One region of the Bradyrhizobium sp. LCT2 genome, then DNA from elsewhere that is predicted to be linked to it. Evidence: predicted binding sites of a transcription regulator. Region 1 holds the regulator's gene; the other holds the start of a gene.
The links. The regulator PhoB, encoded in region 1, activates phosphate uptake and scavenging genes when phosphate is short. The targets are predictions, from matches to a motif close to TGTCATNNANCTGTCAT.
Positions count from the first base shown of each region.

Region 2: the regulator PhoB is predicted to act here: its motif matches at 1,493-1,509, upstream of EI171_RS18020 (YbhN family protein).

Region 1 covers NZ_CP034432.1:1,544,619-1,548,175, forward strand. The annotation lists gene pstB (phosphate ABC transporter ATP-binding protein PstB) at 1-523, shown strand, start outside; gene phoU (phosphate signaling complex protein PhoU) at 535-1,251, shown strand; gene phoB (phosphate regulon transcriptional regulator PhoB) at 1,274-1,981, shown strand; gene EI171_RS07915 (GcrA family cell cycle regulator) at 2,215-2,724, opposite strand; gene EI171_RS07920 (aspartate aminotransferase family protein) at 3,179-3,557, shown strand, end outside.
Region 2 covers NZ_CP034432.1:3,749,050-3,752,606, reverse strand. The annotation lists gene EI171_RS18030 (MFS transporter) at 1-509, opposite strand, end outside; gene EI171_RS18025 (ferritin-like domain-containing protein) at 746-1,252, opposite strand; gene EI171_RS18020 (YbhN family protein) at 1,681-2,763, shown strand; gene EI171_RS18015 (hypothetical protein) at 2,865-3,557, shown strand, end outside.

The DNA.
Region 1 (3,557 bases):
CGACCTCAACCTGCTGCGCGCCCGCGTCGGCATGGTGTTCCAGAAGCCGACGCCGTTCCCGATGACGATCTACGAAAACATCGCCTTCGGCATCCGCCTCTACGAGAAGATCTCGAAGTCCGAGATGGACGACCGCGTCGAGAAGGCGCTGCGCGGCGGCGCGCTGTGGAACGAGGTCAAGGATAAGCTCAACGCCTCCGGCCTGTCGCTCTCCGGCGGCCAGCAGCAGCGCCTCTGCATCGCCCGCACCGTCGCGGTGCGGCCCGAGGTGATCCTGTTCGACGAGCCCTGCTCGGCGCTCGACCCGATCTCGACCGCCAAGGTCGAGGAGCTGATCCAGGAATTGTCCGAGAACTACACGATCGCGATCGTCACCCACAACATGCAGCAGGCGGCGCGCGTCTCCGACAAGACCGCGTTCATGTATCTCGGCGAGCTGATCGAGTTCGACGACACCAGCAAGATCTTCACGTCGCCGAGCGACCGGCGCACGCAGGATTACATCACCGGCCGGTTCGGCTGAGGAGACGGGACATGGGTTCTGAACATACCGCAAAGGCCTTCGACACCGACCTCCAGGAGCTCACCCGGCTCGTCGCCGAGATGGGCGGGATCGCCGAGCGCATGATCGTCGATTCCGTCGACGCGCTGATCCGCCGAGACGTCGCGCTCGGCCAGCGCGTCGTCGCCACCGACACCGAGCTCGACGCGCTGCAGAAGCGCATCGAGGAGCGCGCCGTGCTCACCATCGCCCGCCGCCAGCCGATGGCGGTCGATCTGCGCGAGATCGTCGGCGCCATGCGCGTTGCGACCGATCTCGAGCGCATCGGCGACCTCGCCAAGAACATGGGCAAGCGCGTCGCGGCGCTGGAGACGGATTTTCATCCGCTCAAGCTGTTCCGCGGCCTCGAGCACATGACCGACCTCGTGCAGCAGCAGGTCAAGTCGGTGCTGGACGCCTATGCCGCGCATGATCTGCCGGCGGCGATGGCGGTGTGGAAGGGCGACGAGGAAGTCGACGCCATCTGCACCTCGCTGTTCCGCGAGCTCCTCACCTACATGATGGAGGATCCGCGCAACATCTCGTTCTGCATCCATCTGATGTTCTGCGCCAAGAACATCGAGCGGATCGGCGACCACGCCACCAACATCGCCGAGACCGTGTTCTACATGATCGAGGGCCAGGCGATCACCGACAAGCGGCCGAAGGGCGACATGACGACCTTCGCCACGACGGTCCCGAATACCTGAAGACTTAAGGAGCGACGACACCATGGGCGCACGCATTATGGTGGTTGAGGACGAGGAAGCTCTCACCGAGCTTCTCCGCTACAACCTCGAAGGCGACGGCTATGATGTGGAGACGGTGATGCGCGGCGACGACGCCGACACCCGCCTCAAGGAACACATCCCCGATCTGATCGTACTCGACTGGATGCTGCCGGGACTGTCAGGCATCGAGCTGTGCCGCCGGCTGCGGACCCGGCCCGAGACCAAGCAGCTCCCGATCATCATGCTCACCGCGCGCGGCGAGGAGAGCGAGCGGGTGCGGGGTCTTGCGACCGGCGCCGACGACTACATCGTCAAGCCGTTCTCGGTGCCGGAGCTCCTGGCGCGCGTGAAGGGCCTGCTGCGGCGCGCAAGCCCGGAGCGGCTCGCAACGGTGCTGGCCTATGGCGACATCGAGCTCGATCGCGACAAGCGCCGCGTCGCGCGCTCGGGCCGGCCGATCGACCTCGGCCCGACCGAATATCGCCTCTTGGAGTTCTTCCTGGAGCATCCCGGCCGCGTGTTCTCGCGCGAGCAGCTGCTCGACAGCGTCTGGGGCCGCGACATCTACATCGACGAGCGCACCGTCGACGTCCACATCGGCCGCCTGCGCAAGCTGCTCAATCTCGGCCGCGAGCAGGATCCCATCCGCACCGTCCGCGGAGCCGGCTACGCGCTGGATGATCGCTTTGCGAAGGCGGAGCAGACGTAAGCTAGGGGCGAGTTGGTTTGGCGAGCTGTCGCCACGATATCGGTGTCGTCCCGGCGAAGGCCGGGACCCATAACCCCAGGGCGCAATTGTTTGCGCGACAAGGGTAACTCCGTGTCCCCGTAACCACATCTGCTGGTGGTTATGGGTCCCGGCCTTCGCCGGGACGACATCGGAGTGTGTCGATCCGTCATCGCGTGACGGCGCCGTCTTTGCAATCAGCTAGAGCGACAAACTCACCGCGAGGGCTTCGCCGGTGCGCGCCGGCGATCCGCGGCGGGCTGATATGCCACGCGCGAGTGCTGCGCGCAGTAGGGCAGGCCCGACAGCGCCCTGCCGCCGCAGAAGAAGAAATCCGGGCTCGAGGGATCGCCGACCGGCCAGTGGCAGGTCGCCTCGTTCAGCTCCAGCAGCGACAGCCGCTGGCTCATCGGCACCACGTTGTCGTAGGTGACCGGTTCGGCCTCCACCTCGACCTCGAAGGCCTGCGCCAGCGCGGTGTTGCCGCGCGCAATGGGGCGGCTCACCCGCATCATGTGCTGCGCGGGGCGCGCCTTGCGCGGCCGCGGAGCCGCCGATGAGGGGCTCTTGGCGCGGCCGGATAGGCCGAGCCTGTGTACCTTGCCGATCACGGCATTGCGGGTCACGTTCCCGAGCTCGGCTGCGATCTGGCTGGCCGATAATCCGGCCTCCCAGAGCTTTTTCAACTGCTCGACGCGATCGTCGGACCAGGTCAAAACCGTCATTGCACCCTTTCCCTCGCCGTGCGGCTGCCATCCTGGCGCCTCGCGGCGAATGCCTAAGCCTCGAAAAACCCGTGCCGTCAGAATCCCTTAAGGCTCGCCGGGCGCGCCGATAACGCCCGAACGTCTACGCCGGTACATGAGGACTTAGAGGATCAGAAACACTGCACGAGATGTCGTATCTGACAAGCCAAACGCTACAATATGGCGTGACTCACGCGCAAGAGTCCGCCGACTCGCTTCCACATGTTCCGTGGCGAAAACCCCGCAATTTCGGCTCCGCAAGACTACGGATTCAGCGTTTCGCGAGGCTTTCGGGCGGCATTGACACCGGTTTCACCAGGCATAAGATAGTGTCACGTGCCGCCCTTAAAAGGCGGCACGTTTCGTTTTCCGGGCCGGTCAATGGTGCGCTGCGTGAGCGTGTTCAGGCCGTCCGCAACATCAAGTGATCGTCATGACTAACAGCGCAGCGCCGCATTTGCTTCCCGTTTTCGCCAGATCCGACCTCGGTTTCGAGCGCGGCGAAGGCTGCTGGCTGATTGCGACCAATGGCGATCGCTATCTCGATTTTACCTCGGGCGTCGCCGTGAACGCGCTCGGCCATGCCCATCCCGCGCTGGTCAAGGCGCTGCAGGAGCAGGCCACAAAACTCTGGCACATGTCGAACCTGTTCCAGAGTCCGGACGGCGAGAAGCTCGCTGCGCGCCTGTGCAATGAAAGCTTCGCGGACTTCGTGTTCTTCTGCAATTCCGGCGCCGAGGCGCTGGAAGGTGTGATCAAGCTGGTCCGCCATCATCACTTCTCCAAGGGGCATCCGGAACGTTACCGCATCA
Region 2 (3,557 bases), 2.2 Mb from region 1:
GGGCCCGCGGTCAGCGCTAGGCTCGCTCCGGCAGCCCAGATCGCGACGGCGCGGCCGCGCGCGCGGTCGTCGGCATAGGCATGATTGAGCAACGCCAGCGAATTCGGCACCAGGATCGCCGCCGCTAGGCCCTGGACCAGTCGTGCCGCGATCAGCACGATTGCATTGGGGGACGATGCACAGGCGAGCGAGGCCGCAGTGAAGATGGCGAACCCGGCCATGAAGACGCGCTTGGCGCCGATCCGGTCGCCGAGTGCGCCGGCCGTCAGGATGAAGGCGGCAAAGGCAATGGTATAGGCGCTGACGACCCATTGCAGCTCGGCGACACCGCCGCCGAGCGTCCTGCCCATCGCGTCGAGCGCGGTGTTGACGATGGTGACGTCGAGCTGCACCACGCCATAGCCGAGGCTCATCGCGGCCAGCGTCAGGGAGGTTGCAGGACGAGATGAGGCGCGCGGCGCGCCGGCTCCGTCGTCGAAGGCTTCGTATTTGATGGTGCTTGCTCGCATGCTGCCACCTCGGTTGCAGCCCCACGCGACATATAGGCTTCCGGCCTGCCGTCATGTTTCGACAATGGCCGAAGGATGGATGTGTGGCGAGCGTGCCCACCCGAAACTCGGCGTCGTCGCCCGCGCAGGCGGGCGATCCAGTACTCTGCAGCCGCGCGCGGGGAATGACGACGGCCGAGGCAAGGGCAAAAGCGCCGCGCGAACCACCGCGCGGCGCTTTCCTGCCTACACCAGCGCTAGCTCGCCGCGCGCAGATTCACCTTGCTCTCGGCGAGCGCCGTGAGCTTCTTGTCGGTCGCCTTCTCTTCCTCGAGCGTCTTGGCGAGCACGGCGGCGCAGTCGCTCCGGCCGAGCTGCTTGGCCCAGGCGATCAGGCTGCCGTAACGCACGATCTCGTAATGCTCGGCGGCCTGCGCCGCATTGATCAGCGCAGCGTCCAGCACCGCCTTGTCGGCGACCTCGCCGGCGGTCTCGTCGGCCTCCTCGATGATGCCGTCGATCGCCGGGCAGTCGACCGCCTTCACCTGTGCGCCGTGCATCTTGAACACTTCCTCGAGCCGCTTGACGTGCTGCTTCGTTTCCTCGAGGTGCGTCAAAAAGCCCTTTTTCAGCTGCGGGTCGGTGGCCTTGTCGGCCATCTTCGGCAGCGCCTTGGTGAGCTGCTGCTCGGCATAGTAGATGTCCTGGAGCTGATGCACGAACAGGTCGTTCATGGTCTTGATGTCTTTTGTGAACAGTCCCATCGTTCCGATCCTCTTGGGTTTCGGGAACACGGGGGCACCGGCTCGCACGAATAGCCGCATATTCCCGCCATGTTCGATTGCTGATGGGGCGCTAACGGGCACGCGGCATCGACGTTCCAAAAGAGCCGGCATCGCTTGCGCTGGAACAATGCCGCGGACGGCACGATATGAAAGCATGCCAATATACGAACGCGCGGGCCTGGCCGGTCTGGCGACTCATATGCTTAACGCGCGTCCGATGTGAACCACATATGACAAAAGTCGCCGGTCCGGCACAGAACCTATCCTTGTCAAGGGCTGCACAAGTCACCGTTTTTGTCTTAAATGAGCTGGATCATGCCTAGCGATCGACGCCTGCCTTTGGCAACCATCGCGCCCGACTGGCCAATGCCTGGCCTTGTCGGTCTTGCCCCCTGCCGGGAGGATGAATGCACGGACTGCTGCCCGCGTTGAAGCGCGGCTTCAAGAGATGGATTGGCTGGCGACGGCTCGGAATTGCCGCGAGCGTCTTCATCATCGCCTTCGCAATCACCACGCTGGTGCGGACCCTCAAAGGTATCGATACCGGCGTCATCCTGACCGCATTGACCGAGATTCCCCGCGGGAATATCGGGCTGGCGGCGATCTGCGTCTTCTTCGCGTTCTGTACGCTGACCTTCTACGATTTTTTTGCACTGCGAACGATCGGCAAGAAGCACGTGCCCTATCGCATTGCAGCGCTCTCCAGCTTCACGTCCTATTCGATCGGCCACAACATCGGCGCCACCGTCTTTACCGGCGGCGCGATCCGCTTCCGGATCTATTCGGATTACGGGCTGAACGCGATCGACGTCGCAAAGATCTGCTTCCTGTCGGGCCTGACCTTCTGGCTCGGTAACATCTTCGTGCTCTCGATCGGCATGGCCGTCCATCCCGATGCCGCCTCCTACATGGATCAGCTGCCGTCGTCGATCAACCGGCTGATCGCGTTCGGCGGCCTCGCCTCGATCGGCGCCTATCTGGTCTGGCTCTGCATGGGCGAGAAGCGCCGCGAGCTCGGCCAGAAGGGTTGGAAAGTGGTGCTGCCCTCGGCGCCGCTGACGCTGGTGCAGATCCTGATCGGCGTGGTCGATCTCGGCTTCTGCGCCACGGCAATGTACCTCTTGATACCGGCCACTCCGCCGATCGACTTCCTGTCGCTGGCGGTCGTGTTCATCCTGGCGACGCTGCTCGGCTTTGCCAGCCATGCCCCCGGCTCGATCGGCGTATTCGATGCCGCCATGCTGGTGGCGCTGCCGGAATTCGGCCGCGAGCAGCTTCTGGCGACGCTGCTGGTGTTCCGCCTGCTCTATTTCGTGATCCCGTTCGGCCTCGCCATCTCCATCATGGGCACGCGCGAGCTCTGGATGAACGTGGTCGAGCCCTGGCAGGAGCGACGGCGGCTGGCGGAGGCCTGCGCCCAGGCCAACCTGCCCAAGCAGGTGGCGGCAATGGAGCGCGAGCGGTCGCTGCGACAGGCCAGCAAGCGCTAGGGCGCTGGACGGCGCCCGCAAAAATCGTCAGACAAGGTTGCGGGCGGGGGGAGCAATCCTCTCTTATTTCCGCCTCAACTTTGCCGTTGAACACGCGGGCCATGATCCGACCATCTCTTCGCACCTTCTTCGCGGGCGCCCTGCTGCTTGCCGGGATTTTGACCGCTTTGCCGCCCGAGCGCGCAGTCGCGCAGGACGCCGGCGCCATGCAGATCAATTGGGAGGTGCGCAACCGCTTCCGCCTGTTCCGCGAGGAGCGCGACTTTCTGCTTCATGTGGAGAACGCGCGTAACCGCAGCATCCTCGCCGCCGAACAGTCGCTGGAGCTCCAGAGCGAGGGCCGCGGCTGGGCCCGCAACATGGTCAACCGGCTCTGCATCGACCTCCAGGGCCGGGTCAACCAGCCCTGCACCCGCGACAACGTCAAAGAGAATTACCTCACCCCGATCGACCATCCGGTGACCGTGCGCCTGACCGGCGCGGTGCCGGTCGGCGCCACCTGCGCCTGGTCGTTCGACGACGGCGACGGGCCGCAGACCTCGACCTTCGACTGTGCCGAGCCGGTCAATCTGCGCGTCCGCTACCTCCGGCAGACGGTCGCGAGCGTCGACGTCTCCTCCGGCTCCGATCCGACCCAGCGCGTTCAGACCGAGATCCAGGTCCGCGACATCTTCGTCGCCGGCCTCGGCGACAGCATCGCCTCGGGCGAAGGCAATCCCGACCGGCCGCTGGCGCTGTCGGACGAAGGTTTCTGCTTCCGCTCCTATCTCGGCACCGCCGGCGCGCAGTACTAC